DNA from 4 places in the Streptomyces sp. NPDC050161 genome. Region 4 is predicted to be linked to each of the others. Evidence: riboswitches for the same ligand, from Rfam matches in the RefSeq annotation. Region 4 holds a riboswitch; each other region holds the start of a gene.
The links. Region 4 has a riboswitch for cyclic di-AMP ahead of ACIBK8_RS22840 (C40 family peptidase). Riboswitches for the same ligand answer to the same signal wherever they lie in the genome.

Region 1 (7,301 bases), on a different contig from region 4:
CCCGGGGAGGACCGTTCGACGTGAGCCGCCATCAGGGCACGCGCCCGGTCCGCGTCACCCCGGGCGACCGCGTCCAGTACCGCGCCGTGGTCGTCCCACGCCTGCGACGAGCGGGGCGGGGTCTCCATGACGTACATCCACTCGATCTTCCGCCGCAGCTGGGTCAGCAGCGCGGTCAGGCTGGAGCTGCCGGCCGCCTGGGCGAGCGTCTCGTGGAACCAGCCGTCCAGCTGCGGCAGGTCGGCCGGGTGTGCGTGGCGGGTCCTTTCACGGCCCAGCCGGACCAGGCCGCGCAGCACCTTGAGGTGAGCCTCCGTGCGCCGGGCGGCTGCGCGGGCGGCGCCCAGCGGCTCCAGCAACGCGCGCAGGTCCAGCAGGTCGGCCGCCTCCTGGGCGGTCGGTTCGGCGACACAGGCACCGGCGTGATGCCGCGTGGTGACGAACCCTTCGGACTGCAGGGTGCGCAGCGCCTCACGGACCGGGACGCGGGAGACGCCGTAACGGGCCGCCAGAATGTCCTCGACGAGTCGCCTGCCCGGCTCCAGCGCACCGGAGACGATGTCCTCGCGAATTGCCGTGCAGACGACCTGCGCGGAAATATGGCCTCGCATCGTGGGTGCCTCCGCCGTCATTCCCGGGAAACGCCGCCGAGCGACGGCCTTTTGGCAACTCTATTCGAAGGCGGTGGCTTTTCGGATGCGTTCGTTCCTTCATGGATATCTTTTGGCCATGCGGTGCTGCGCCCGAAGGCCGCATCGCCCGTCCCCATGCGGATACGCCGAAGCCCCGGCCGCGGGAGGTGCCTGCGGGCGGGGCTTCGGTGTCTTCGCGTGCGGAGCGTCAGACGTTGACGCCGTGCGAGCGGAGGTAGGCGATCGGGTCGATGTCCGACCCGTAGTCCGGGCCGGTGCGGGCCTCGAAGTGCAGGTGCGGGCCGGTGACGTTGCCGGTGGCGCCGGAGAGGCCGATCTGCTGGCCCGGTGTGACGCTCTGGCCGACGGAGACGCCGAGCGACGACATGTGGCCGTACTGGGTGTAGGTACCGTCGTGCATCTTGATGACGATGTTGTTGCCGTACGCGCCGCCCGCGCCGGCCTCGACGACGGTGCCCGCACCCACGGCGTGGACGGGCGTCCCGGTGGCGGCGTGGAAGTCGATGCCGGTGTGGCTGCCGGACGACCACAGTCCGCTGGACGCCTTGTAGGCGGTGGAGACATACGAGCCGGTAACAGGCGCGACGAAGGCGTTGAGGCGCTTGCGCTCTTCGTCGCGGGCGGCGCGGGCCTTGGCCTCGCGCTCCTTGTCGGCCTTCTCCTTGGCTTCCTGCGCGCGGCGCTTGGCCTCTTCGGCCTGCTTCTTGGCCTCGTCCTCGGCCTTCTCCCTCGCCGCTGCGACCTCGGCGACGGCCTGCTGCGCGTCGGCCTGCGCCGCGACGTGGTCGGCGAGTTCGTCGCCGAGGACGACGGCGTGCGCGAGGCCGGCGTCCTGGGGGCTCGCGGGGGCCGTGGCGGCCAGCGCGGGCGAGGCCACGGAGGCGACGACGCCGGTGGCGGCGAGACCGGCTATGCCGGCGATGTTGCGGGTCGTCCGCGCGGTGCGGCTCGGACGACGGTGCTTCCCGGTGGCACGGGTGAACGCCATGTGCTGGCTTGTCCTTTCCTTCCTTCTCGCCTACCGGGTTAGCTGACGGGTTCGGAGCAGGAAGGTCTCCTACGGGCTCCTCCGGAGAGGCACCCGATTCACCCCAGGGGACATGTGGGTCCCCGGCTCCCCTGGCTCGCGCCGTACGGGGACTCGGCGATGACTGTCCGGTGCCACGGTTGCGGCGTACGGCTGACGAACAGCGGGGTTGACGCTAATCGGGGCGTCTTTCGATCGGCAAACAGAACCGGCAGTTTGTGCGAAGCGCCACACCTGCACCGCGCAACCAGCCGGGGGGAATGCGGACATAAAGGGGCTCCCGGGGCGGTTGAACACCCCGGGAGCCCCTGTGTCGCTCCATGGACGGCCGCCTACGGCAACCGTCCTGTCGGCACGTCAGCCGCTGACGACCGTCACCTCGCCGATGCCCAGCGCCTTGACCGGCTCGGCGATCTGCGCCGCGTCACCGACCAGGACCGTCACCAGCCGGTCCACCGGGAACGCGCTGACCACCGCGGCCGTCGCCTCGACCGTGCCGGTCTCGGCCAGCCGCGCGTACAACTGCGCCTGGAAGTCGTCCGGCAGGTGCTGCTCCACCTGGTCGGCGAGCGTCCCGGCGACCGCCGCCGCGGTCTCGTACCGGAGCGGCGCGACGCCGACGAGGTTCTGCACGGCGACATCCCGCTCGGCGTCCGTCAGGCCATCCGCCGCGAGGGTGCGCAGCACCGTCCACAGGTCGTCGAGCGCCGGGCCGGTGGAGGCGGTGTCCACCGAGCCGCTGATGGCGAGCATCGCGGCGCCCGTGTGCCCCCCGGGGGCATCGGGCGCCGAGGAGCGCAGCACCTGGCCGAAGGCGCGCACCCCGTAGGTGTAGCCCTTCTCCTCGCGCAGCACACGGTCGAGCCGCGAGGTGAGGGTGCCGCCCAGGCAGTACGTGCCGAGCACCTGCGCGGGCCACACCCGGTCGTGCCGGTCGGCGCCGATACGGCCGATGAGCAGCTGCGTCTGGACGGCACCGGGGCGGTCCACGATCACCACGCGGCCGGTGTCGTCGGCGGTGATCGGCGAGGGGGCGACCGGTTCGGCGAGCGAGCCGGTCCACGTGCCGACGGTCTCGGCGAGGGCGGCGTCCACGTCGACACCGGTGAAGTCGCCGACGATGACGGCGGTGGCCGTGGCGGGGCGCACATGGGCCTCGTAGAAGGCCCGTACCGCGGGGGCGTCGATGCGCTCGACGGTCTCCTCGGTGCCCTGGCGGGGCCGCGACATCCGGGAGGCGGCCGGGAACAGCTCCCTGGACAGCGCCACCGCGGCACGCCGCGCCGGGTTGGCGAGCTCGTGCGGGATCTCGTCCAGGCGGTTGCGGACCAGACGCTCGATCTCGCTGTCGGGGAAGGCCGGGGCACGCAGCGCGTCGGCGAGCAGGCCGAGCGCGCGGGCCAGCCGGGAGGCCGGCACTTCGAGGGAGACCCGGACACCGGGGTGGTCGGCGTGCGCGTCCAGGGTCGCGCCGCAGCGCTCCAGTTCGGCGGCGAATTCCTCGGCGTCGTGCTTGTCCGTGCCCTCGGACAGGGCGCGGGCCATGATCGTGGCAACGCCGTCGAGCCCCTCGGGCTCGGACTCCAGGGGCGCGACGATGTCGATCTCGACGGCGACGACCTGCTGCCCGGGGCGGTGACTGCGCAGCACCGTGAGCCCGTTGGGCAGCGCGCCGCGCTCGGGCGCAGGGAAGGCCCACGGCTTGGGCGCACCGCCCCGGGGCTGCGGGTGGAACTCCATCGCGGTCATGGCGGATTCTGCGGTCGCGGCGTCGCTCACTGGGCCGCCTCCTCGTCGTTGTCGGCGGTCTCGTCGGCCGCGGTCGGCTCGTACACGAGCACCGCGCGGTTGTCGGGGCGCAGCCGGGCCTGGGCGACGGCCTGCACCTCCTGCGGCGTGATCTCCAGGACACGCTGCACGGCGGACAGCGCGAGCTGCGGGTCGCCGAACAGGACGGCGTAGCGGCACAGTTCGTCGGCACGGCCGCTGACCGTGGCGAGACGGTCCAGCCACTCGCGCTCCAACTGGGCCTGCGCGCGCTCCATCTCCTCCGGGGTCGGCCCCTCCGCGGCGAAGCGGGCCAGCTCCTCGTCGACGGCGCTCTCGATGTCCGGCACCGCCACGCCACCGGACGTCTTGACGTCCAGCCAGCCCAGGGACGGCGCACCGGCCAGCCGCAGCAGACCGAAGCCGGCGGCGACGGCGCTGCGGTCGCGGCGCACCAGGCGGTTGTAGAGCCGCGAGGACTCACCGCCGCCCAGGACGGTCAGCGCCAGGTCGGCGGCGTCGGCCTCACGGGTGCCGTCGTGCGGCAGGCGGTAGGCCGCCATCAGGGCGCGGGACGGCACCTCCTCCTCGACGATCTCGCGCAGCTGGGCGCCCATGGTCTCGGGCAGTTCGCCGCTGCGCGGCGGCTGCTTGCCGTCGTGCATGGGGATCGACCCGAAGTACTTGTCGATCCACGCCAGCGTCTCCTCGGGGTCGATGTCACCGACGACCGACAGGACCGCGTTGTTGGGCGCGTAGTACGTGCGGAAGAACGCCCGCGCGTCCTCCAGGGACGCGGCATCCAGGTCGGCCATCGACCCGATGGGGGTGTGGTGGTACGGGTGGCCCTCCGGGTACGCCATGGCCGTCAGCTTCTCGAAGGCCGTGCCGTAGGGGACGTTGTCGTAGCGCTGGCGGCGCTCGTTCTTGACGACGTCCCGCTGGTTCTCCAGGGAATCGTCGTCGAGCGCCGTCAGCAGCGAGCCCATCCGGTCCGCCTCCAGCCAGAGCGCGAGCTCCAGCTCGTGGGCGGGCATGGTCTCGAAGTAGTTGGTCCGCTCGAAGCTCGTGGTGCCGTTCAGCGAGCCGCCGGCGCCCTGGACGAGCTCGAAGTGGCCGTTGCCCTTGACCTGCCCGGAACCCTGGAACATGAGGTGCTCGAAGAGGTGGGCCAGGCCCGTACGGCCCTTCACCTCGTGGCGGGAGCCGACGTCGTACCACAGGCAGACGGCCGCCACCGGCGTCAGGTGGTCTTCGGAGAGCACCACGCGCAGGCCATTGGCCAGCCGGTGCTCGGTCGCTGTCAGTCCGCCGGAGCCGGCTTGTTCTGTGGCCGTGTGACCCATGGGCATGTACGTCCCTTCGATCCGCTTGCGAGGAAGTTCTGTCACTGTATGCAAGCGCGTCGGCATCTGGCGAAGTTCCCGCCCGAGCGACCCCGTACGAGCGGTCCGCGGCCGGCGGCGGGCAGGCTGAGGGGGAGTCGCGGTCGGCGTTGTCAGTGGGGCGGTCCACAATGGTCCGCGTCAGACTCAGGCAGACTCACCGGTCGATCCCCCAGCCGGTCGGACCGGCGGCTGTTCACCCAACGGCCGGTCGACCCCACATCGGCAGTAGACGCAGCAGAAGGAGCCGCAGCCGCGATGGCCCGCCGCAGCACGAAGACCCCGCCGCCGCCGGACGACTTCGAGGAGAGAATCCTCGACATCGACGTCGTCGACGAGATGCAGGGTTCCTATCTCGAGTACGCGTATTCGGTCATCTACTCCCGCGCCCTGCCGGACGCCCGCGACGGCCTCAAGCCCGTGCACCGCCGCATCCTGTACCAGATGAACGAGATGGGCCTGCGGCCCGAACGCAGCTACGTCAAGTGCGCCCGGGTCGTCGGCGAGGTGATGGGTAAGCTCCACCCGCACGGTGACGCCTCCATCTACGACGCGCTGGTGCGCATGGCGCAGCCGTTCTCGATGCGGCTGCCCCTGGTCGACGGCCACGGCAACTTCGGCTCGCTCGGCAACGACGACCCGCCCGCCGCGATGCGGTACACCGAGTGCCGGATGGCGTCGGCGACGTCCCTGATGACGGAGTCCATCGACGAGGACACCGTCGACTTCGCGCCGAACTACGACGGCCAGGAGCAGGAGCCGGTCGCCCTCCCCGCCGCGTACCCCAACCTCCTGGTCAACGGCGCGTCGGGCATCGCGGTGGGAATGGCGACGAACATGCCGCCGCACAACCTCGGCGAGGTGATCGCCGCGGCCCGCCACCTGATCAAGCATCCGAACGCCGACCTCGAAACCCTGATGCGCTTCGTGCCGGGGCCCGACCTGCCGACGGGCGGCCGGATCGTCGGCCTGAGCGGCGTACGGGACGCGTACGAGAAGGGCCGCGGCTCGTTCAAGATCCGCGCCACCGTGGCCGTGGAGAACGTCACGGCGCGCCGCAAGGGGCTGGTCATCACCGAACTCCCCTTCACCGTGGGCCCCGAGAAGGTCATCTCCAAGATCAAGGACCTGGTCGGCTCGAAGCGGCTGCAGGGCATCGCCGATGTCAAGGACCTCACCGACCGCGAGCACGGCCTGCGCCTGGTCATCGAGATCAAGAACGGCTTCAACCCGGAAGCCGTCCTGGAACAGCTCTACAAGCTGACGCCGGTGGAGGAGTCCTTCGGCATCAACAACGTCGCCCTGGTGGACGGCCAGCCGCTGACGCTGGGCCTCAAGGAACTGCTCGAGGTCTACGTCGACCACCGCTTCAACGTGGTGCGGCGGCGCAGCGAGTTCCGCCGCGCCAAGCGGCGCGACCGTCTCCACCTGGTGGAAGGACTGCTCACCGCCCTCGTCGACATCGACGAGGTCATCCGGCTCATCCGGTCCAGCGAGAACAGCGCCCAGGCCAAGGAGCGGCTGATCGAGCGCTTCTCGCTCAGCGACATCCAGACGCAGTACATCCTCGACACCCCGCTGCGCCGGCTGACCAAGTTCGACCGCGTCGAGCTGGAGTCGGAGCGCGACCGCCTGCAGGCCGAGATCGAGGAACTGACCCGCATTCTGGAGTCGGACACCGAGCTGCGCAAGCTGGTCTCCGGCGAACTGGCCGCCGTCGCCAAGAAGTACGGCACGGACCGTCGTACGGTGCTGCTGGAGTCGGCGGGCACCTCGGTCGCCTCGGTGCCGCTGGAGGTCTCCGACGACCCGTGCCGGGTGCTGCTGTCGTCGACGGGGCTGCTGGCGCGCACGGCAGGCGGCGACGTACCGTTCGACGCCGACGCCAAGCGGGTCAAGCACGACGCCATCGTCTCGGCGGTGCCGGCGACGACCCGCGGCGAGGTCGGCGCCGTGACGTCAACGGGCCGGCTGCTGCGCCTCCCGGTGATCGATCTGCCGCAGCTCCCGGACACCGCCGCCGCCCCCAGCCTCTCCGGCGGCGCCCCGCTCGCGGAGTTCCTGACGCTGGAGGACGGCGAACAGCTGATCTGCCTGACGACGCTGGACGAGTCCTCACCCGGCCTCGCCCTCGGCACCGAACAGGGCGTCGTCAAGCGGGTGGTGCCCGACTACCCGGCGCACAAGGACGAGTTGGAGGTCATCACCCTCAAGGAGGGCGACCGCATCGTCGGCGCCGTCGAGCTGCGCACCGGCGAGGAAGACCTGGTCTTCATCACCAACGAGGCCCAACTGCTGCGCTACCAGGCGGCGCAGGTCCGGCCGCAGGGCCGTCCGGCGGGTGGCATGACGGGCATCAAACTCGGCGAGGGCGCGAAGGTCATCGCGTTCAGCGCGGTCGATCCGGCCGCCGACGCCATGGTCTTCACCATCGCCGGATCGCACGGCACCCTGGACGACTCGGAGGCG
Region 2 (7,301 bases), on a different contig from region 4:
GCTTCGTGTCAGGCCGACGCCTCGTTCAGGAGCGTCAGTTCGGCGTCCGTGAGGGTCAGGTCCAAGGACGCGAGGAGGGACGGGAGTTGGGCGACCGTGCGGGCGCTGGCGATGGGGGCGGCGACCGTGGGGCGGGCGGCCAGCCAGGCGAGGGCGACGGTGGCGATCTCGGCGTCGTGGGCGGCTGCGACGGTGTCGAGGGCCTGGAGGACGCGGGGGCCGCGGTCGGTGGCCAGGTACTGGGCGGCCTTGGCCGAGCGGGCGCTGTCGATGTCCGTGCCGGGGCGGTACTTGCCCGTCAGGAAGCCGGATGCGAGGGCGTAGTACGGGACGGCGGCGAGGCCGTGGCGGGCGGCGACGTCGGCCAGTTCGCCCTCGTAGGTGTCGCGCGAGACCAGGTTGTAGTGCGGCTGGAGGGCGACGTAGCGGGCCAGGCCCTCGCGGGCGGAGCAGGCCAGGGACTCCTCCAGGCGCGGCGCCGAGATGTTGGACGCGGCGATCTCGCGGACCTTGCCGGCCTTGACGAGGTCGTCGAGCGCGGTGAGGAACTCCGCGACCTCGACCGACTCGTCGTCGTAGTGCGTGTAGTAGAGGTCGATGTAGTCCGTGCGCAGGCGGCTCAGGGATCCGTCGACGGCCTTCTTGATCGTCGCGGTGGACAGGCCCTTGAGGCCCGGCTGGGCGCCGACCTTGGTGGCGATGACGACGTCGGCGCGGTTGCCGCGGGCGGCCAGCCAGTTGCCGATCACCGTCTCGGACTCGCCGCCCTTGTTGCCCTCGACCCAGAACGAGTAGGCGTCGGCGGTGTCGATGAAGTTGCCGCCGCCCGCCACGTACGCGTCGAGCACGGCGAACGACTCGGCTTCGTCGGCCGTCCAGCCGAAGACGTTGCCACCGAGGGAGAGCGGGGAGACGGACAGCGAGCCGAGGTTCTTGCGTGAAACGGTCATACGTGGTGGCAGCGTCGGGCGGGAGGGGAATATTCCGCCCCCGCCCGACCCACGACCGGTCAGCCGCGCCGGACCCGCCTCGTCGGCCGATCAGCCGTGCCGGACCCGCCTCATCGGACCCGCCCCGCCGACCGGCCGTGCCGTGACCGCCGTGCCCGCCCCGCCCGGTGTCAGACCTTCAGGCCGTGGTCCCGCAGCCAGGGCATGGGGTCGACGGGGTCGCCGCCGCCCGGCCTGACCTCCAAGTGGAGGTGGGGTCCTGTGACGTTCCCGGTGGCGCCCACCCGGGCGATGACCTCGCCGGTGCCGACCTTGCCCGAGGTCTTCACCATGGACGAGAGGTGGCAGAACCAGAGTTCGGTGCCGTCGTCGAGGGTGAGGACGACGCGGTAGCCGTACGAACCGGCCCAGCCCGCCTGGGTGATGGTGCCGGAGTGCACCGCCTTGACGGGAGTGCCGGTGGGGGCGGCGAAGTCCTGGCCGGTGTGGTCGGCGGCCCAGCGGTCGCCTGCCTGGCCGAAGCTCGCCGTGAGGGTGTACGAGGTGACCGGGAGGAGGTAGCTCTTGGCGAGTTCGGCGAGCCGCTCGGCCTCCGCCTTCTTGTGGGCCGCCGCCTTCGCCTCCCGCTCGGCCTCGGCCCGCGCCGCCTCCTTGGCCGCCGCGGCCTTCTTCTGCGCCGCCGCAGCGGTCTTCTCGGCCTGTTCGACGGCGGACTGCTCGGCCGCGTCACGGGCGTCCTGCTCGGCGGCGCTCTGCTGCGCGTCGGCCTGCTGGAGGATGCGGCTGCGCAGCGCCTCGCCCGCGCCGCCCGTCCCCTGGGTGCCGTCGGCCGGGGTGAGGCCGGCGGAGGAGAGCGGTGCCGACGCGTGGGTGGCGGAGGTGGCGGGGGTGCCGGATTCCGGTGCGGCGGAGTCGGCCGCGGAGTCGGCTGCCGCGTCGGATTCGTCCGAGATGAGGGGGCCGATGCCGGGCAGGGACTCGGCGTCCGGCAGCTTCTCCGAGAGGTCGTCGGTGATCGCGCCGAGGTCGGGCACGGAGATCGGCACCGGCGGCTTTCCCTCGGCCGTGGCCATCCCGCCGGCGCCGACCGCCGCGATGACACCGACACCGAGGACCGTGCCGCCGCGGGCGAATCCCCCGCTGCGCTGCTTGGCGACCCGGTGTTTGCCGCGGGCGGCGCGGACGGATTCCTCGGTGGGGTTCCATTCCTCCCACGGGCCCTCGCCTGCGTCGTCACGGCCGAGGCCGCCGGACGGCCGGGGGCCGTCGAAGGGGACGGTGTCGTCGAGGGCGTAGGCGGACGGAGCCTCGGGGGCAGACCTGTTGGACGCCACGGGGGCGCACTCCTTTCCTTCCTTCTCGCCTACCGGGTTAGCTGACGGGTTCGGAGCAGGAAGGTCTCCTACGGGCGGCCTCTGGCGCGAGGCGTCCGATTCACCCCATGATGGTGGTTCCCCGGTTCCCTCCGCGCGGTTCGGGATCCATCCGGCATTCCAGGGCGTTTCCCGTAGTTCACGGAAGTTCCCTGCAGTTCACGGCAGTTCGTGAAATTTCGATGCTGCGGTACTGCGGTGTATCGCGGCGTGCTGCGGTGAACGTGCAGGTCGTGACCAGCGGTGGTGCCCGTGATGCCCGAGGCGCCCGAAGAGCGCTTGCAGGATTCAGCGTCGGCGCACGGTGCCGCCTCTTGCGACGGCTGGGACGACCGCGCTCCGTTATCGGACAGTAATAGAGATGGCCGCGGATTTCCAAGCGTTCTCACGAATCCGCACCCCCTACTCACCAGCTTTGGCCTGGACTTATAGGCCCACCAAGGTTCTAAACAGGGCGAGTTGACCCTCTGGCGGGAAACGGGCTGCGCGTGATTGTGCATCACTTGTTATGCAGAGGGGTGCGCGGCAATCACGGAACGTGAGGGAAGTAGCGTCTGATCATGGTCGTCAACTTCGTCAACAACGGGCAGACACTGGCGGATCGCTACCGGGACTTCTCCTGGTGGCAGGCGCGCGGGCAGTGCGAGGCCCACGAGGAACTGACGGCGCGGATCAGCCAGGACCCGGAATTCTGCGAGCTGTTGGCGGGCTCGCTGCCACCCGGCAACAAGCAGCAGCCCAACCTCCTCCTCGCCGCCGTCCGCCATCTCGACGGCCCGCACGCCGAGCAGGGCCCGCGCGGCGACCTCGCCTACCGCCGCTGGCGCGAGTGGACCATCAGGCACTGGGACGAGGTCCGCGCGGTGATCATGCGGCGCGCCACCCAGACCAACGAACCGGCCCGCTGCGCCACCCTCCTCCCGCTGCTGGCCCGCCTCCCCCAGCCGCTGGCCCTCCTGGAGGTCGGCGCGTCGGCCGGCCTGTGCCTGTACCCGGACCGCTACCGGTACGCGTTCGATGACGGCGGGGACGCGGGCGCGGCCGTGGCGGTCGGCCCGCACGACAGCCCCGTGACGTTCCGGTGCCGTACGAGCCGGGAGACCTGGGTGCCGGACGCGTCCGCGGCCCCGCCCGGACGCCTGCCCGAGGTCGTCTGGCGGGCCGGCATCGACCTGAACCCGCTCGACCCGGTCGGTGATCCCGACGCGCTGCGCTGGCTCCAGGCGCTCGTATGGCCCGGGGCGACCGAGCGGGCGCAGCACCTCCCGGCCGCCGTCGACGCCGTACGGGGAGCGCCGCGCCCCCGGATGGTGCGTGGCGACCTCGTCGACGAACTGCCCGCGCTCGCGGCCGAAGCACCGGCCGACGCGACGCTGGTCGTCTTCCACACCGCCGTACTGACCTACCTGCCGCTGGACCGCCGGGAGCGGTTCGCCACGAGCGTGCGGGAACTGCTCGCCCAGCGGGCGGGGGCAGGACACTGGATCTCCCAGGAGCACCACTCGGTCCTGCCGTGGATCGCCGCCCCGCACAGCGACGTGCTCGGCCCGGCGGAGCGGGAGCCGCTGCTGACGCTCTCCCTGGACGAGCGTCCGGTCGCCCTCACCGGGCAGCACGGCCGGAGCCTGCACTGGGTGGCGGGGACGGCGTAGGCACCCCTGCCACCCCTCGCCGCGACGCCCTACGCCGGCAGTGGCCGCTGCACCGCCAGCAGCGCCATATCGTCCGCGCCCGCCCCTCCGGTGTGCCGGGCGACCTCGTCGACCAGCGTGTCCAGGAGCGCGTCGGGCCCGGTGAAGTGGCGTCCGCGCAGCCGGGCGACCGGGTCGTAGAACGCTCCCGTGCGGTTGCGGGCCTCGGTCAGCCCGTCGGTGAACAGCAGCAGGACCGACCCGGCGGGGAAGAACGTCTCGTCCGACCGGTCGGGCCACCCGGCCACCTCGCTCAGGCCCAGGGGCAGCGCCGCCGATGCCGGGGGCAGCGCCCGCAGCCCGCCGTCCGGGGCGAGCAGCAGGGGCGGCGGGTGCCCGCGGTTGAGTACCCGCAGGACGTGTTCCGTGGGCGGGATCTCCGCGAGGACGGCGGTGGTGAACCCCTCGAACTGGTCGAGCCCTTCGCGCCGCCCGCCCTCCCGTTGCAGCGCGCGCTCCAGCCGGCCCGCGACCGCCTCCAAGGTGGCCTCCTGCTCCGCCGCCTCCCGGAACGCCCCGATGACGATCACGGCGGCCTCCACCGCTTCGAGGCCCTTGCCCCGTACGTCGCCGACGATCAGCCGCACGCCGTGCGGGGTGTCCTGCACCGCGTAGAGGTCCCCGCCGATCCGGGCGTCGGCCTGCGCCCCGACGTACCGGGCGGCGACCGCGAGCCCGGCGACCCGCTCGGGCGGCGTGGGCAGCACGGCCCGCTGGGCGGCCTCCGAGACGTCGCGTACGGACGCCAGCGTGGCGTCGGACCTGCGGACGACCCGGTTGATGCCGAGCGCGAGGACGGCGACGACGAAGACCGTCGAGACCTCCGTCGCGGACTCGTTGGTGTCATGGGCGCCGTGACTCGTCACGACCCACACCGCGCCTGCCACCGCGGCGACCGCCGTGACGGCCGTGCTGCGCAGCGAGTGCAGGGGCGCGGCGACCAGGGGCGCGGCCGAGAAGAACGGCGAGGCGGTGTAGCGGGCCGGCGTGACGATGTCGAAGACCAGGCCGGAGGCGATCAGGATCGCGGGCAGCCAGCGCGCCAGCCTGCGGCCGATGGGCGACATCTGCGCCCGGCGCGCCCGCCGTTCCCCTTCGCCCGTGCGGGCCCTCCCGCCTCGACGCATCCGCACCGGCATCTTCCCGCTCCTGGCGCCCGTCCGTCCTTGAGCCGTCGGCCCCTTCGTCCGCCGGGCCCGGCCCTGCCCGTCCTTTCGTCCGTCGGCGCCCGGCACCCGTCCCTCAGGTTTTCGGGTGCCGGGCCCGGCAGCGACTCCTCGTGGGCCGGACGGGTCACGGAAGGGGCGGTCAGGGCTCGGCGCGCCGGGTGCGCAGCAGTCCGGCCGCCAGCAGCGCGGTGCCGAGCAGGCCGCAGGACGCGAGGAGGCAGACCGCGGTGAACCCGTGGTCGTAGGCGCGTCCTGCCGCGTTCAGCACCGTGCGCGCGGCAGGACGTCCGAGGTGGTCCGCGATGTCGTCGGCCGCCGCGAACGACCGGCTCGCGGCGGCCCGGTGGCCGGGTGACAGGCCGGGGGTGGCCGGCATCGTCAGGCGGTACACCGCCGTCAGGGCGGTGCCCAGTACGGCGACGCCGAGCCCGGCGCCCAGTTCGAAGGAGGTCTCCTGGATGGCGGCGGCCTCCCCGGAGCGTTCCGGTGCGGCGGCGCCCATGACGGAGTCGGCCCCCAGTGTCATGACGATCCCCGCGCCGTAGCCGGCCACCAGCAGCAGGGGCACCAGCGCGCCGTACCCGCAGGTCGCGGCCGGCAGCGCCGCCAGCGCGACGGCGAAGACCGCGAGCGCCCCGCTCAGCGCCCTGCGGTTGCCCCAACGCCCGGACACCCAGGGGGCGGTGGCCGCCCCGACGGCGTTGGCGGCGGCCAGCGGCACCAGCACGAGCCCGGCCCCCAACGGCGAGTGGCCGCCCACCTGTTGCAGCCACTGTGTGAGGAAGAACAGCAGGGCGACGTAGCTGCCGAAGCAGACGATGACGCAGAGGGCGGCGGTCGAGAAGCGGCGGTCGGCGAAGAGGGTGACGTCCAGCAGCGGTTCGGCCAGCCGCCGCTGGCGCCGGACGAAGACGACGAGCAGCAGCGCACCGCCGAGCGCGGCGACGGCGACACCCGGATCCACCCGAAGGTGCTCACCGGCCCGCTTGAGCGCGAAGACCACACCGGCGAGACCGGCGATCGACAGCGCCACGCTCACCACGTCCCACCTGCGGGGAACGGGGTTCTTCGACTCGGGTATGACACGCCGGCCGACGACGAAGATGGCCAGGGCGATGGGGACGTTGACGAGGAAGACGGCGCCCCACCCCCAGCGCTCCGTCACGAAACCGCCCACCAAGGGGCCGACGGCCGCCCCCACGCTGTGTGCCGCGGTCCAGATCCCGATGGCGAAGGACCGCTCGCGGGTGTCGGTGAACGCGACGCGGATGAGGGCCACGGTCGACGCCATGATCATCGCGGCGCCCGCTCCGAGGAGGGCGCGTGCGGCGATCAACTGCCCCGTGGAGGAGGCGAAAGCGGCGGAGGCGGAGGCCAGTCCGAACACCGCGAAGCCGCCGAGCACCATGCGTTTGCGGCCGATGCGGTCGCCCAGCGTGCCGCAGGTCACCAGCAGGGCGGCCAGCGTCAGGGAGTAGACGTCCACGATCCACAGCAACTGCGCGCCGGTGGGACGCAGCTGCTGACTCATCCGGGGCACCGCGACGTGCAGGACCGTCAGGTCGATGCCGCACAGCAGCAGGCTGGTGCACAGGACACCCAGCACCGCCCACCGTCGCCCCGACGGCGCCGACGCCTCCTCTGCCGGTAACGACGCGGTACGCGGGCCGACTTCACAGTTCGCCATGACTGCACTGTCTGCTGTCCTGACCATCGCGGACAAGTACGGTCATGAATGTGCCGTAGTACCACTTTGTATACCTACGGGGAAAGGCGGGGCCGTGCGCGGCGACGTACAGAACACCTCCCAGTACTGCGCCATCGAGATCGCCATGGAAGTGCTCGGCGGCCGATGGAAGCTGGCCATCCTGAAGCAGCTCATCGAACACGGCACGCTGCGCTTCAGCGCACTCAAGCGGGCGCTGCCACGCATCACCCAGCGCATGCTCACCCGCCAGCTGCGGGAGCTGGAGGCCGACGGCCTGGTCGAGCGCACGGTCTACCGAGAGGTACCGCCGAAGGTCGAGTACGCCCTGACCGAGGCCGGACGCAGCCTCCAGGACGTGGCGAAGCAGCTCGACACCTGGGGCCAGTGGTACTTGGACACCCTCGGCTCCC
Region 3 (7,301 bases), on a different contig from region 4:
TCATCAACATCTTCGTCGGCCTGCACATCATCGGTATCGCCTCCCTCCTGGGCGGCTTTCTGACCCAGATGAAGGCGATGAGCGCGGGCACGGCCCGCTTCGTGCCCGCCATGCTGCACGGCGCGCTGACGATGCTCGTCACCGGCATCGTGCTGGTCGGCCTGAACCAGGCCCAGGGCAGCCCGGTCGACAACATCAAGATCGGCATCAAGCTGGCCGTCCTGGTGGTGATCCTGGGCCTGGTCTACGTCAAGCGTGACGAGGAGAAGGTCGCCAAGCCGCTCTTCGGCGCCGTCGGCCTGCTCACGATGGTCAACATCTTCATCGCGGTGCTCTGGACCTGAGCCCGCCGGGGCCGCTGCGCCCCGTATGCCGCACGGTGAACCGCGCGGCCCTCGCGTCGTCAGCCGTTCCGGCCGTCCGACCGCCCGAGGGCCGCGCGGTTCCGTGCTGTGGGGGGTGGTGCGTGGGGTGCTGCGGGTGGTTCCTGAGGTGTCGCGGGGGAGCGGGCCCGACGCGACCTACGCCGGGCGGATGCTCCCGTAGATCGGCATGTAGTAGATCGACTCCACCCGCACGCTGGCGCCCGGCTTCGGGGCGTGGATCATCTTGCCGTCGCCTATGTACATCCCGACGTGGCTGATGTCCTTGAAGAAGAACACCAGGTCGCCCGGTTGCAGGTCCTTGGTGGCCACCCGCTCGCCGGTCTTCACCTGATCCCACGTCGTACGCGGCAGGTTCACCCCGGCCGCCTTCCAGGCCGCCTGCGTCAGGCCGGAGCAGTCGTAGGAGTTGGGGCCCGTCGCGCCCCAGACGTACGGCTTGCCCATCTGGGCGCGGGCGAAGGCGAGCGCCTTCTTGGCCTTTGTGAGGGACGTGCCGTCGTCGGACCCGCCGCCCGAACCGTCCGAGCCGCCCGAACCGTCCGTCGAGCCGCCACCGGACCCGCCGTCGCCCCCGCGGTCGCCCCCGTGCTCCTGGCGTTCCTTCTCGGCCTGCCGGCGCGCCATGTCGTCGGCCTTGCGCTTGGCGGCTTCCTCCTTCTTGCGCTCCAGCTCGGCCAGCCGCGCCTTCTCCTGGGCGGTCAGCCGGGACAGCAGCTGCCGGGCCTCGGTCAGCTTGCCCTGCACCGTCCGCTTGGACTCCTGGAGGGAGGTCTGGGACTCCTGGAGCCGTTCCAGGCTGTGGACGGCCTCGGCGCGTTCGTGCGCTGCCGCCGCCTGCTGCTCCTGGTAGTCGGCGACCGCCTGCTGCTGACGCCCGGTCAGCCGCTCCATGAGGTGGCTGCGGTCGGCGAACTGCTGCGGGTCCTTGGCGAGTATCAGCTGCGCGGTCGGGCTCATGCCTCCGGTGCGGTACTGCGCGGAGGCGTAGGTGCCCAGCTCCCGCCGGGACGCGTTGAGCTTGTCGGTGCGCTTCGCCGCGGAGTCCTGGAGTTCGGCCACCTTCTCGCGCCGCTGCTCGGCGCGCTCCTTGGCGGCGTTGTACTTCTGGGTCGCCACCTCGGCCTGGCGGTAGAGGTCGTCGACGTTCTTCTTGACGTCTTCGACGGTCGGCCGGGGGCTTCTGGGGGCCGCTTCGGCGGACTGCGACAGCAGTGTGACCGAGGCGAGTGCTGCGGTGGTGATCCCGACCGCCGTGCGGCGGCTTCCGGGTGAGGCGAGGACGCGGGTGCGCGGCTTGCGATGCGACGCCAAGGCCGGCGACTCCTTCCGTGGACCGCCTACCGGGTTAGCTGTCGGGTTCGGGCGGTGTCGCAGACGGAAGGCTTGCCCTACGGTCCGTACGCCCGCGCGCGGCGGCCGTACCGATCGATTCACCCCGGTGGTGCTGGTGGGTCCCCGGCTCCGGGTGCCCAGGGGCAGGGCCGGACTCGGCGGAGGCGACCCGTGCGCACGCTGTCGTACGCGGGGATGCGGGCTGCCCGAGCGAGCACGGTAGCCAACTCGTGTGGCTCCTGTGAAGGCTGATGTTCGAATTGCCCGAAACCTTTTCGTGACCTGAAGGTGAGGTGACGGTGATTGCGTTGGATGTCGGTTTCGGGCAGTGCGGGGAAGCCTCGGGGCGGCTCCTGTGAAGACGGCTCCACGTCTCCGAAACGGATTCTGCACGGCCGGGACGCTTCCCGTGCGGCCGTTCCCGGACTTCGGGACCGGATGTCAGTGGGGCCGCCTAGACTCGGTGGGCGATGAGCAGCCTCTTTGACGACAGCTTCCTGGCGGATCTCGGCCCGAAGGGCGAGCACCCCCCGCCCCCTCCCGAGGACGAGCACGGCCCGGCCCCGGAGGAGGTTCCGCACGACCTCTTCGACGGGAAGTTCGACGCCCCCGTGCCCCGGGAGGCGTACTACCGCGACGGCGCCGCCCGCCCCGCGGTCGATCCGGCCGCCCTCCTGGAGGGGCTCAACGACGCCCAGAAGGCGGCCGTGGTGCACACCGGCAGCCCGCTGCTGATCGTCGCGGGCGCCGGATCCGGCAAGACCCGGGTGCTCACCCACCGCATCGCGCATCTGCTCGGCGCGCGCGGCGTGCACCCCGGCGAGATCCTCGCGATCACCTTCACCAACAAGGCCGCGGGCGAGATGAAGGAGCGCGTCGAAGAGCTGGTCGGCCCGCGGGCGAACGCCATGTGGGTCTCCACCTTCCACAGCGCCTGCGTCCGCATCCTGCGCCGGGAGTCCAAGCAGCTCGGCTTCACCTCGTCGTTCTCGATCTACGACGCCGCCGACTCGAAGCGCCTGATGGCCCTGGTCTGCCGCGATCTGGACCTCGACCCCAAGCGCTTCCCGCCCAAGTCCTTCAGCGCCAAGGTCTCCAACCTCAAGAACGAGCTCATCGATGAGGAGACCTTCGCGGGGACGGCTGCCGACGGATTCGAGAAGACCCTGGCCGAGGCGTACGCGATGTACCAGGCGCGGCTGCGCGAGGCCAACGCCCTGGACTTCGACGACATCATCATGACGACCGTCAACCTCCTCCAGGCGTTCCCCGACGTCGCCGCCCACTACCGCCGCCGCTTCCGGCACGTCATGGTCGACGAGTACCAGGACACCAACCACGCGCAGTACACCCTCGTGCGCGAGCTGGTCGGCCCGCCCGAGTCCGCCGCCGAGCTGTGCGTCGTCGGCGACGCCGACCAGTCGATCTACGCCTTCCGCGGCGCCACGATCCGCAACATCCTCCAGTTCGAGGAGGACTACCCCAACGCCACGACGATCCTCCTGGAGCAGAACTACCGCTCCACGCAGACGATCCTCAGCGCCGCCAACGCCGTCATCGAACGCAACGAGAACCGCCGCCCCAAGAACCTCTGGACACAGGCGGGCGAGGGCCCCCGGATCACCGGTTACGTCGCCGACACCGAGCACGACGAGGCGCAGTTCGTCGCCGACGAGATCGACCGGCTGACGGACGCGGGCGACGCCAGGGCGGGCGACGTCGCCGTCTTCTACCGCACCAACGCCCAGTCCCGTGTCTTCGAAGAGATCCTCATCCGGGTCGGGCTGCCCTACAAGGTCGTCGGCGGCGTCCGCTTCTACGAGCGCAAGGAGGTCCGCGACGTCCTCGCGTACCTGCGCGTCCTCTCCAACCCCGAGGACACCGTCCCGCTGCGCCGGATCCTCAACGTCCCCAAGCGCGGCATCGGCGACCGCGCCGAGGCGATGATCGACGCCCTGTCGCTCCGCGAGAAGATCAGCTTCCCGCAGGCCCTGCGCCGGGTCGACGAGGCGTACGGCATGGCCGCCCGCTCGGCCAACGCCGTCCGGCGCTTCAACACGCTGATGGAAGAGCTGCGCACGATCGTCGAATCCGGCGCAGGACCGGCCACCGTCCTGGAGGCGGTCCTGGAACGCACCGGCTACCTCGCCGAACTCCAGACCTCCACCGATCCGCAGGACGAGACCCGGATCGAGAACCTCCAGGAACTCGCCGCGGTGGCCCTGGAGTTCGAGCAGGACCGCGGCGAGGAGAATCCGGGCGCCCTCGCCGACTTCCTGGAGCAGGTCGCGCTGGTCGCCGACTCCGACCAGATCCCCGACGAGGAGGAGGACGGCAGCGGCGTCATCACCCTGATGACCCTGCACACCGCCAAGGGCCTGGAGTTCCCCGTCGTCTTCCTGACCGGCATGGAGGACGGCGTCTTCCCGCACATGCGCTCGCTGGGCCAGACCAAGGAGCTGGAGGAGGAGCGCCGGCTGGCGTACGTCGGCATCACCCGCGCCCGCGAACGGCTCTACCTCACCCGCTCGACGATGCGCAGCGCCTGGGGCCAGCCCTCGTACAACCCGCCCTCGCGGTTCCTGGAGGAGATCCCGGAGGCGTACGTCGACTGGAAGCGCACCGGGCCCGCGACGCCGTCCGCCTCGATGGGCGGGCTGTCATCGGGCGGCTTCGGTTCCGGCGGCGGAACGGGCTCCGGCTTCTCGTCGTCGCGCGCCAAGGGGCCGAGCGGTTTCGCGACCCGGCGCTCGTCCGACCGGCAGGTCGTCGCGCTGGCCGTCGGCGACCGCGTCACCCACGACAGCTTCGGCCTCGGCACGGTCGTGGGAGTCAAGGGCAGTGGCGACAACGCCGAGGCGACGATCGACTTCGGCGGCGAGAAGCCGAAGCGGCTGCTGCTGCGGTACGCGCCGGTGCAGAAGCTCTGAGGCTTGTGCCGGCCCGCCGCTGTTGCAGGGCGCCGGGCCGGGCGGGGCCGGTCGGTTCGGGGCGGCCGGTCAGTTCGGGTTGAGGCCGTGGCTGTGCAGCCAGGGCAGCGGGTCGATCGGTGAGCCGCCCCCGGGCCGCACCTCGAAGTGCATGTGCGGCCCGGTGGAGTTGCCGGAGCTGCCGGAGTACGCGATCTGATCGCCGGCCTTGACCGACCCGGAGCGGACCTTGGTGCTGCTGAGGTGGCAGTACCACGTCTCGGTGCCGTCGGGCGCCGTCACGATCGCCATGTTGCCGTACGCGGAGTTCCACTGGGTGCGCACGGTGCCGTCGGTCGCGGCCATCACGGGAGTGCCGTAGCCGACCGGGAAGTCGATGCCGGTGTGCACGGACATCCAGTTGACGCCGGCCTGGCCGTAGAGGGCGCTCAGCCCGTGCTGCTTGACCGGGAGCAGGAACTTCGGGCGTTCGGCCTCCTTGCGGGCCGCTTCCTTCTCCTTGCGTTCCTTCTCGGCGGCCTGCCGCTCCTTGAGGTCGATCCGCTCCTGGGTGCGGCTCGCCCGGTCGGCGAAGTCGTCGGCGCCCGCGCTGAGTCCGGCGAGCTGGGTGTCGAGCTTGTTGTTCGCCGCGGACGGTTTGACGCCGCCCGTGTCCGGCGCGCCCTGGCTGGCCGCCTCGTCCTTCTCCTCCCCGCCGAACCCGCCGACGGCCGCAGCGGCGACGGCGCAGACACCCATCGCGGCGACCGACGGTACGGCGACGGTCAGCAGCGCCGACCGCTTGGCCGTGCGGCGGCGGCCCCGGCCGCGGACGGCCTTGGGGCCCTCCGGGGCGTCGGCCGTGACTGCCGTGACGACCGGGGTGGCCTGGGTCAACGCCTCGGCCATCGCGGCCGATCCACCGCGCGGGCGCCCGGCGGGCGCGGGCGGTCCGGAGTCGTCGCGCGGCGGGCCCGCCTGGGCAGGGATGGTCGCGGTCGGCGCCTGGTCCACCGTCGGCCACACCGCGGTGGCGTCGTGGCCGATGGCCTCCTGGACGGCGGTGGCTTCGTACCCGCCGGTCCCGTACGCGCCGGTTCCGTGGGCGGTGCCGTGGTCGTACCGGGGCTCGTCCTCGCCGGGCGTGCCGTACCCGCCGGTGCCGAGGCCGTCGTCGAAGGCGGTGGTGTCGTAGGCGCCCGTGTCGTACGTCCCGGTGCCGTATGCCGCGGGGGCGGCGGTCTGATAGCCGCCGGTGTCCTGGCCGTTGGGGTGGTAGCCCGGCGCCGCGTAGCCGTGGGTGTCGTAGCCCGGTGCCTCATAGGCGGTGTGGGCGTACGGGTCGTAGCCGGAAGCGTCCGGCTGCGCGCCTGCCGAGTCGTGGCCGTAGGCGTCGGCTCCGTACGTGCCCGTGGCGAAGGTGCCCGTGCCGTACGTCCCGGTGTCGTAGGACGCGGTCCGGAAGGAGCCGGTGTCGAAGGAGCCGGTGTCGTACCCGCCCGGCGGGTAGCCGCCCGCCGGGTAACCGCCGGTGCCGTCGGACCCGTAGGGCTCCGCTCCCTGGGCCGTGCCGTGCTGAGTGGTGCCGAACGAGCCGGTGGCGTAGGGGTCGGCGCCGTACTGACCGGTGTCGTACGAACCGGGGAGGGAGCCGAAAAGCGGGTCGCCGCCGCCGTATTCGGCGCAGCCGTTCGCGGCAACGGTGTGCTGCCCGTAGGAGTCGTAGGCCGGATAGTGCGCATACGAGGCGTCCGGAGCGGGACCGGTCGGAAGGGGAGTCTCCGACGGGTGACGGTCGTTCACCACCAGCTTCTCTTTCGCCTCGGCAGCAGGAGAATTAGCGGCGACTGTACCCGGCGGTACACGACGGCGACAATCTTGCAGGGGTTTCCGGCTCGACCGGGCCGGGCATTTGGCCGCCTTTCGGCGGTGCCACACCTCCTCTTGGCGTCGCGTTCGAGGCTCGTTCGACGTCAGCGCGGGATCACGCCGCCGAAAGGCAGCCGATAAGCCGCCAACGGGTCGTCGGCGAGATGCCTTTGCGCGCCGGCGGGCATCCGATTCAAGCCACCGAAATGGTGTCCATGGCGTGATCAGGCTCTTCCCTTACGGTCAAAACCTCATGTATTCCGGCAGCGACCGAGGCATTGACCGGTAGCGCGAGATGTCCGACACCGGAGATCTGTACGTTGTGCGCGATCAAATCCGGGTGATCGATTCGTGCGGTGGCGGGCGGCACCATGATCTGGTCCTGATCACTCCAAAACGCAACGAAATGGGTCGGGCAATTCGGCGCCGGAAGCGCCAACTCCGAGATCACCGTGGAATCCGGGCGCAACTGGCGTACGAGGGGGTGCGCCGACAGCAGCGGCGCGACGCGGGTGCCGGAGTGCGGGGTGCCGAGGGTGACGACGGTGCGCACACGGGCGGCGCCGCCCAGCCGCTGCACGTAATAGCGGGCGATGAGTCCGCCGAGGCTGTGCCCCACGATGTCCACCCGCGGCTGCCCGGTCCGTGCGCAGAGCTCCGCCACGTGCCGGCCCAGCAGCTCGGCCGCCTTGCGCAGATCGCAGGTCAGCGGCGAGTAGTTGAGCGCCTCGACGTGCCGCGGGCCCTGGCGGCGCAGCGAGCGGCGCAGGAGGACGAAGACGGAGCGGTTGTCGATGAAGCCGTG
Region 4 (7,301 bases):
ATGTACGTCCTGTACATTTTTTACGGAAGAGGAGCAGTCTTGCCGTACGCACCGCACCCCACTGCCCGCTACGTCCTGCCGGAGTTCACCGAGCGCACCAGCAACGGCACGCGCACGATGGACCCCTACTCGAAGCTGCTCGGCGAGCGCATCGTCTTCCTGGGCACCCCCATCGACGACGCCTCGACCAACGACGTGATGGCGCAGTTCATGTACCTCGAACACGCCGCCCCCGAGCAGGACATCTCGCTCTACATCAACTCCCCCGGCGGCTCGTTCACCGCGATGACCGCGATCTACGACACGATGCAGTACGTGACCTGCGACGTGGCGACGGTCTGCCTGGGCCAGGCCGCGTCCGCCGCCGCGGTGCTGCTGGCCGCCGGCACCCCGGGCAAGCGGCTGGCACTGCCGGGCGCCCGGGTGCTGATCCACCAGCCCGCCCTCAGCGAGCCGGTCCAGGGCCAGGCCACCGATCTGCGCATCCAGGCGGACGAGTTGCTGCGCACCCGCGACAAGCTGGAGGAACTGCTGCAACGGCACACCGGCATGCCGCGCGAACGGATCGCCGCCGACATCGAGCGGGACAAGATCTTCGACGTCGGCGCCGCCCAGGAGTACGGCCTGATCGACGGGGTCACCCGCGCCCGCAAGACCTCCGCGCCGACCGGCGCACGGTGACGTCGGGTGCCGGCGCCCGAACTCCCTCCGCTGCCCGCGCTGACCCGGGCCGAGGGTGAACTGATCGACCGTTACCTGGAAGTCCTTGACCTGCTGGGCCGGATCAACCCGGCGCGTGGCGGGCACACCTACGGCGGGCTGCGGGCCGCCCAGGCACTGGTGGGCAGGGCCGCCGGACTGCGGGACGCGCTGGCACTGATGCACGAGCGGGGCGAGAGCGAACTGCACGGCGGGACGCTCGGCCGGGCACTGCGGACACTCGACGGCGAGCGCCGGGCCCGGCTCGTCTCGGTGCCGCCCGAGGACACATGAGGCAGGGGCCGCACACGGTGTCGCCGGGCACCGGGCGTGCGACACGTCCCCTGCCCGGCTCGCCCGGAAGGGCTAGCACCGAAGTCCGCGACGAACGGCGCCCGGATTGCGGCACGTCGCCTTGACCCCGGCGGCGCACCGGGTTCCACGCCTGGTCCCGGCCCCGGCCTTGGATGCCTCCGCGCACCGCAAACGGCGCAACTCACCACATGGCTCCCATGTGACGAATGTCACACAGGGTCATTTCAGCGCTTATTTCGGGCGCCGCATGCGTAACGATCCCTTCGACGACAAGACCCCGCCACAGCGACGGGGCGGTCCGGACGGGCGCCTAATCCTGCCGCCGTCCGGATGTCCGGTCGACGCGGTTGGAACGGCAGGAGCGGAGGACCCGAGCAGGACGGGGCCACGGCCGCCACGGCCGACGGGCTCCTTGGGGTGAAGCCGTACGCACGGCCGGGCATCTTCGCCTGCCCGAACCCGACAGGTCCTCCTTCGCAGGCGGCTGACGAAGGGTTCGCTCATGGCTGTACGCAGGCACGTACCGACAGCAGTGGCCCGCGCCGGAACGATTTCGGCTCTGGCACTCGCCACCGTCGGCGGCATCATCCCGACGCCCGGAGGGACCACCGACGCCGAAGCGTCGAGCGTCTCGTCCGCGGCGCTGCGGATCGCCGCCTCCAAGAAGGGGGCGCCGTACCAGTACGGCGCCCGGGGCCCCCACCGATTCGACTGCTCAGGGCTGACGCAGTACGCGTTCAAGCACGCGGGCAAGAAGCTGCCGCGCACCGCGGCTGCGCAGTACAACCGCACCCGGCACCTGCCCGCCTCGTCCCGCAGGGTCGGCGATCTGGTCTTCTTCCATGCGGGCAGGGGTGTTTACCACGTCGGGATCTACGCCGGACGGGGCCGCATCTGGAATGCGCCCAGGACCGGCACCGTCGTCCGCCTGGACAAGATCTGGAGCAAGGCCGTCTGGTACGGGCGGGTCAGGTGAGCGGTCACCCGTCACCCGCCGCATCGCACTGAGATGGCCGAACTTCCTTACCTCTGACCGCCGTTGACCATCCGGGAGGCGCTCGGCGACGGCCGTCCGCGTGCGTGCGGCACGGTCAGGCGAGCGCCACCTCGACGAGGAGGACGCCACCGAGCGTGGTCAGCAGGGCGCCGGTGGTGGCCTCCAGGGCGCGGGTGACCCGCGGGCGGCGCAGCCAGTTGCCGAGGCGGTCGACGAGCAGCGCGACGGCGGGGAACCACACCAGCGCCATCGCGACGACGATCATGGCGAGCAACAGGGTGCGCGGCAGCGCGGGCTGCCCCTCGGGGACGAACTGCGGGAGCAGGCTGAGGAAGAGCACCGGCGCCTTGGGGTTGAGCGCGTTCGTGAGGAAGCCCTGCCGCAGGCTCTGCCCGACGCCGGTACGCGCTTCCTGCTGCGCGGCGGCCTCATCCCCGGTCCGTGCCACGACGTCCTCGTCCGCCGTGGGCGCCGCGTCGGCAGGACCGCGTACGACGGCCAGCAGTGCGCGGCCTCCGAGGTAGAGCAGATAGGCGCCGCCGAGTACCTGAACGGCGCCGAACAGCACGGGCACGGCGACGAGTACGGCGGCGAGCCCGGCGACCGCGAGGGCGGTGTGCACGAGCAGCCCGCCCGCGACCCCGACCGCGCAGGCCACCCCCGCCCGGCGCGAGCCGAGTGCGTTGCGCACCACGACCGCGAAGTCCGCGCCCGGCATGGCGACCATGCCGGCGGCAACTCCGGTGAAGGTGATCAGCCGTCCGTCCATGAGGCAATCCTCGCTGGTCAGAGCCTTTAATGGGGAGTGGCAATCTTCTTCGTCTGGCTAAAGAGGTTCTTATGTACGACCCCACGCGACTGGCCGCCCTGGTGGCGGTCGCGGAGGCCGGATCGATTTCCCGGGCCGCCGACCGGCTCGGCTACACCGCGCCCGCGCTCTCCCAGCAGCTCGCCAAGCTGGAGCGGGAGGCCGGGACGGCGCTGCTGGTGCGCCACCACCGCGGGGCGCGGCTGACGGCCGCGGGGGAACTGCTGCTGGTCAGGGCCCGGCGGGCGCTGGACGAGCTGGATCTGGCACGGCACGAGCTGGCGCAGCTGGCGGGCCTGTCCGGCGGCCGGCTGCGGGTGGGCACGTTCATGACGGCCGGTACGCATCTGCTGCCGCCCGCGCTGAGCGCGTTCCGCCGTGCGCACCCGGACGTGGAGCTGAGCGTCACGGAGTACGAACCGCCGCTCGGTATGCGGGCGGTGGCGCTCGGCGAGGTGGATCTGGCGTTGACGCACGCCTACGCGCCGGGCGACCCGATGCCCACACCGGAGGGGCTGCGGCTGGAGCCGCTGCTGACCGAGGAACTGGTGCTCGTCACGGCGCCGGGGCACGCCCTGTCGGCGGGCCAGGGACGGCTGCCGCTGTCCGGTCTGGCCGGACAGCCGCTGGTCAGCATGGCGCCCGCCAACCCTCACCGGCGCGGGGTGGAGGCGGCGCTCGCGGCTGCCGGGGCGAGCGTGGCGGTGCGCTGCGAGTCACCGGGGTATGAGGTGGTGTGCGCGCTGGTGAGCGCGGGCCTGGGGGTGGCGGTGGTGCCGGAGATGATGGCGACAGGTTCGGTGACACCGCTGGGTGTCCGCCGGCTGGAGCCGCCCGAGCTGCACCGCACGGTGTCGGTGGCCTACCGCCCCGGTGGCGGCTCCCCTGCCGCCGACACCCTGCGGGCGCTGCTGCGCGGCGCGTTCACCCGTGGCGGCTCCGTGCAGTGAGGCCGTGCGGCGGCCTGCCCGGTGGCGGGCGGGTGGTCAGGAGGCAGGTGGTCAGGGTCCGGTTGCCGTCCAGGGCAGCGAGACCCAGACCGTTTTGCCGCCCTGGTGGGTGGGTTCGACCGTCAGCCGGCCGCCGGCTTCCGCGGCGAGGAAGCGGATGATGACCAGGCCGCGTCCGTTGTCCTGCTGCACCGCGGCGGGCAGCCGCTGCGGCCACCGCGGATGGCTGTCGGTGACGCCGATGCGGAGCTGTTCGTCGCGGTCGAGCCGCAGCTCCACGGTGAAGACCGGGGAGCGGCCCAGGGTGTGCTGGACGGCGTTGGTGGCGAGTTCGGAGACGATCAGCCGGACGGCGTCGGCGCGCACCGCGTGCGCCGGCAGACCCCACTCGCCGAGCACATCGCTCACATAGCCGCGGGCCAGCCGCACGGAGGCGGGCTCGCTCGGCAGCGTGAGTGAGGATTCCTGGTGGTCTGCCATCGCGACGCCGTCCTTTTCCCACCGAGGCTCGATTCCGGCGCACCGACCAGGGAGCGAGCTGCCGATCGGACACCGATACGGCCTCGGACTGCTGCTGTGCGTCAGACTGCCATCCATGCTGCTGGTGTGACGCCGATCCACCACGATATGCCCATATCTGTCGCTCAATGCGGTGAACTCTGCTACGCGAGAACGGATTTGGGCGGCGGGACCGCACGCCGGCCCGCCGGTGCCGGCCCCCCTGCGGCACCGACGAACGCTGTACCCGCCTCATACTCGCCGGGCGGTGCCGGTAAACCTCTGGGGAGGGGCCGCGCCTCCGGGGCGTCCGGCGTCGTCAGCCTCGGGGCGCGGCGGCCACGACCGTCTCGACGGCGCTGTCGATCTGCGCGTCCGTCAGGTCCGCGCGGGCGGTGAGCCGCAGCCGGGAGATGCCGTCCGGCACGGACGGGGGGCGGAAGCAGCCGACGACGAGCCCGGCTTCCCGGCAGTCGGCGGCCCAGCGGACGGCCTGTTCCGGGGACGGGGCGCGCACCGAGACCACGGCGGCGTCCGGGCGTACGGCGGCCAGGCCTGCGGCGGTGAGGCGGCGGTGCAGCTGCGTGGCGACGGTACGGACCCGGTCGACGCGTGCGGGTTCGCGGCGGAGCAGCCGCAGCGCGGCCAGTGCGCCGCCGACCGCCGCGGGTGCCAGGCCGGTGTCGAAGATGAACGTCCGCGCGGTGTTGACCAGATGCTCGATCACACGGGCCGGGCCGAGCACCACGCCACCCTGTCCGCCGAGGGACTTGGACAGGGTCAGGGTGGCGACCACGTCGGCGTCACCGGCGAGACCCGCGGCGGCCGTCGCGCCGCGCCCGCCGTCGCCCAGTACGCCCAGTCCGTGCGCGTCGTCGACGAGCAGACCCGCGCCGTGCGCCCGGCAGACGCCGGCGAGAGCGGGGAGCGGGGCCGCGTCGCCGTCGACGGAGAACACCGCGTCGGTCACCGCGAGCGCCCGGCCGTCGTGGTCCGCCAGCGCGGCGGCCACCGCCCGCGGGTCGGCGTGCGGGACGACGGCGGTACGGGCCCTGGAGAGCCGGCAACCGTCGATGAGGGAGGCGTGGTTGCCCGCGTCGGAGACCACGAGGGCGCCGGACCCGGTGAGCGCGGTGACGGCGGCGAGGTTCGCGGCGTAGCCGGACGACAGCACCAGGGCGGCCTCGAAGCCGCAGAACGCGGCGAGTTCGGACTCCAGCCTGGCGTGCAGTTCGGTGCTGCCGGTCACCAGCCGGGAGCCGGTGGCGCCCGCGCCCCAGCGGTGCGCGGCCTGGGCGGCGGCGCGGGTCACCTCGGGGTGCCTGGCGAATCCGAGGTAGTCGTTGCAGGCCAGGTCCAGCAGCGCGGAATCGGCGGAGCGCGGGCGCAGGGTGCGGACCAGGCCCGCCCGTTGCCGCTCGGCGTGCGCCGCATCGAGCCAGTCGAATGCCGCGCCGAACGTCTCGCGTACAGGGGCCGCTGCGGGGTCGGCGGGCGGCACGCAGCGTGCGTCCCGGGTCTGCGGCGGTGCGGTGTCCTGCGGCATCGGCATCCTTCTCGATTGTGGGCTGTCGATAGACGTTAGCGGTCGTTACACCCGCCCACAGTGTGGTGATACCCACACTCCGAGCCGAGGTCGTTGTGGGAATCCTCCTTGGCCCGGGGCGGTGCCGTACGCCAGGATCAACGCCATGGAGCTGCTGAACACTCTGGTGGACAAGGGGCTGCGGCGTGAGCTGCCGACCCGTGAAGAGGCCCTCGCCGTACTGGCGACGTCCGATGACGAACTGCTCGATGTGGTGGCCGCGGCCGGAAAGGTGCGCCGTCAGTGGTTCGGGCGGCGGGTGAAGCTCAACTACCTCGTCAACCTCAAGTCGGGCCTGTGCCCCGAGGACTGCTCGTACTGCTCGCAGCGCCTCGGGTCGAAGGCCGAGATCCTCAAGTACACCTGGATCAAGCCCGATGACGCGTCGAAGGCGGCAGCCGCGGGGGTGGCGGGCGGCGCCAAGCGCGTGTGCCTGGTGGCCAGTGGCCGCGGGCCGACCGACAAGGACGTGGACCGGGTGTCGGAGACCATCTCCGCCATCAAGGAGCAGAACGAGGGCATCGAGGTGTGCGCCTGCCTCGGACTGCTCTCCGAAGGCCAGGCCGGGCGGCTGCGGGAAGCCGGGGCTGACGCCTACAACCACAACCTCAACACCTCGGAAGCCACGTACGGCGACATCTGCACCACCCATGACTTCTCGGACCGCGTGACGACCGTGCAACAGGCCCAGGCGGCCGGTCTGTCGGCCTGTTCCGGGCTGATCGCCGGGATGGGCGAGACCGACGCCGACCTGGTGGACGTGGTCTTCGCGCTGCGCGCACTGGACCCCGATTCGGTGCCGGTGAACTTCCTCATCCCGTTCGAAGGCACCCCGCTCGCCGAGGAGTGGAACCTCACGCCGCAGCGCGCGCTGCGCATCCTGGCCATGACCCGCTTCGTCTGCCCGGACGTCGAGGTACGGCTGGCGGGCGGGCGCGAGGTGCATCTGCGGAGCATGCAGCCGCTGGCGCTGCACCTCGTCAACTCCATCTTCCTCGGCGACTATCTGACCAGCGAGGGCCAGGCGGGCAAGGACGACCTCGCGATGATCGCCGACGCGGGCTTCGAAGTGGAGGGCGCGGACACCACCACCCTGCCCGAACACCGCGTCCCGGGCTGCGGCGACGAGGACGGCTGCCACGGCGGGGCGCCGGGCGCCTGCCACCCCGCCCAGGACGCGCCGCCCGCCACCACCGTGCCCGCGCCGTCCGACGAGGCCCGCCGCGGCCTGGTCTCGGTGCGCCGCCGGGGCGCCGGCACCGAACTGCCGCCCAATGTCTGAGGTGTTCTCACCGGGCGACCTGCTCGCACTCGACCGGCAGCACGTGTGGCACCCCTACGGGCCGATGCCAGGCCGTAGCACACCGCTGCTGGTCGAATCGGCCGCCGGCGTCCGGCTGCGGCTGGCCGAACCCGCCGGTGGTCACGCGGAGTTGATCGACGGGATGT

Region 1: linked by a shared signal. The riboswitch ahead of ACIBK8_RS31870 (M23 family metallopeptidase) and the one ahead of ACIBK8_RS22840 (C40 family peptidase) in region 4 are both predicted to bind cyclic di-AMP.
Region 2: linked by a shared signal. The riboswitch ahead of ACIBK8_RS34480 (M23 family metallopeptidase) and the one ahead of ACIBK8_RS22840 (C40 family peptidase) in region 4 are both predicted to bind cyclic di-AMP.
Region 3: linked by a shared signal. The riboswitch ahead of ACIBK8_RS17370 (NlpC/P60 family protein) and the one ahead of ACIBK8_RS22840 (C40 family peptidase) in region 4 are both predicted to bind cyclic di-AMP.

What each region holds. Positions count from the first base shown of each region.
Region 1 covers NZ_JBITJM010000027.1:53,362-60,662, reverse strand. Annotated here, with positions in the region: gene ACIBK8_RS31875 (GntR family transcriptional regulator) at 1-611, opposite strand, end outside; gene ACIBK8_RS31870 (M23 family metallopeptidase) at 841-1,641, opposite strand; cyclic di-AMP (ydaO/yuaA leader) riboswitch at 1,654-1,810, opposite strand; gene ACIBK8_RS31865 (M16 family metallopeptidase) at 2,038-3,420, opposite strand; gene ACIBK8_RS31860 (M16 family metallopeptidase) at 3,456-4,793, opposite strand; gene ACIBK8_RS31855 (DNA topoisomerase (ATP-hydrolyzing) subunit A) at 5,091-7,301, shown strand, end outside.
Region 2 covers NZ_JBITJM010000038.1:10,291-17,591, reverse strand. Annotated here, with positions in the region: gene ACIBK8_RS34485 (aldo/keto reductase) at 9-950, opposite strand; gene ACIBK8_RS34480 (M23 family metallopeptidase) at 1,121-2,284, opposite strand; cyclic di-AMP (ydaO/yuaA leader) riboswitch at 2,296-2,451, opposite strand; gene ACIBK8_RS34475 (DUF2332 domain-containing protein) at 2,884-3,975, shown strand; gene ACIBK8_RS34470 (PP2C family protein-serine/threonine phosphatase) at 4,005-5,141, opposite strand; gene ACIBK8_RS34465 (MFS transporter) at 5,323-6,870, opposite strand; gene ACIBK8_RS34460 (winged helix-turn-helix transcriptional regulator) at 6,965-7,301, shown strand, end outside.
Region 3 covers NZ_JBITJM010000009.1:102,456-109,756, forward strand. Annotated here, with positions in the region: gene ACIBK8_RS17365 (hypothetical protein) at 1-344, shown strand, start outside; gene ACIBK8_RS17370 (NlpC/P60 family protein) at 522-1,697, opposite strand; cyclic di-AMP (ydaO/yuaA leader) riboswitch at 1,705-1,889, opposite strand; gene pcrA (DNA helicase PcrA) at 2,189-4,648, shown strand; gene ACIBK8_RS17380 (peptidoglycan DD-metalloendopeptidase family protein) at 4,718-6,430, opposite strand; gene ACIBK8_RS17385 (esterase/lipase family protein) at 6,690-7,301, opposite strand, start outside.
Region 4 covers NZ_JBITJM010000014.1:81,976-89,276, reverse strand. Annotated here, with positions in the region: gene ACIBK8_RS22850 (ATP-dependent Clp protease proteolytic subunit) at 40-681, shown strand; gene ACIBK8_RS22845 (hypothetical protein) at 688-993, shown strand; cyclic di-AMP (ydaO/yuaA leader) riboswitch at 1,312-1,512, shown strand; gene ACIBK8_RS22840 (C40 family peptidase) at 1,517-1,990, shown strand; gene ACIBK8_RS22835 (LysE family translocator) at 2,106-2,780, opposite strand; gene ACIBK8_RS22830 (LysR family transcriptional regulator) at 2,852-3,769, shown strand; gene ACIBK8_RS22825 (ATP-binding protein) at 3,821-4,249, opposite strand; gene ACIBK8_RS22820 (8-amino-7-oxononanoate synthase) at 4,587-5,813, opposite strand; gene bioB (biotin synthase BioB) at 5,959-7,134, shown strand; gene ACIBK8_RS22810 (adenosylmethionine--8-amino-7-oxononanoate transaminase) at 7,127-7,301, shown strand, end outside.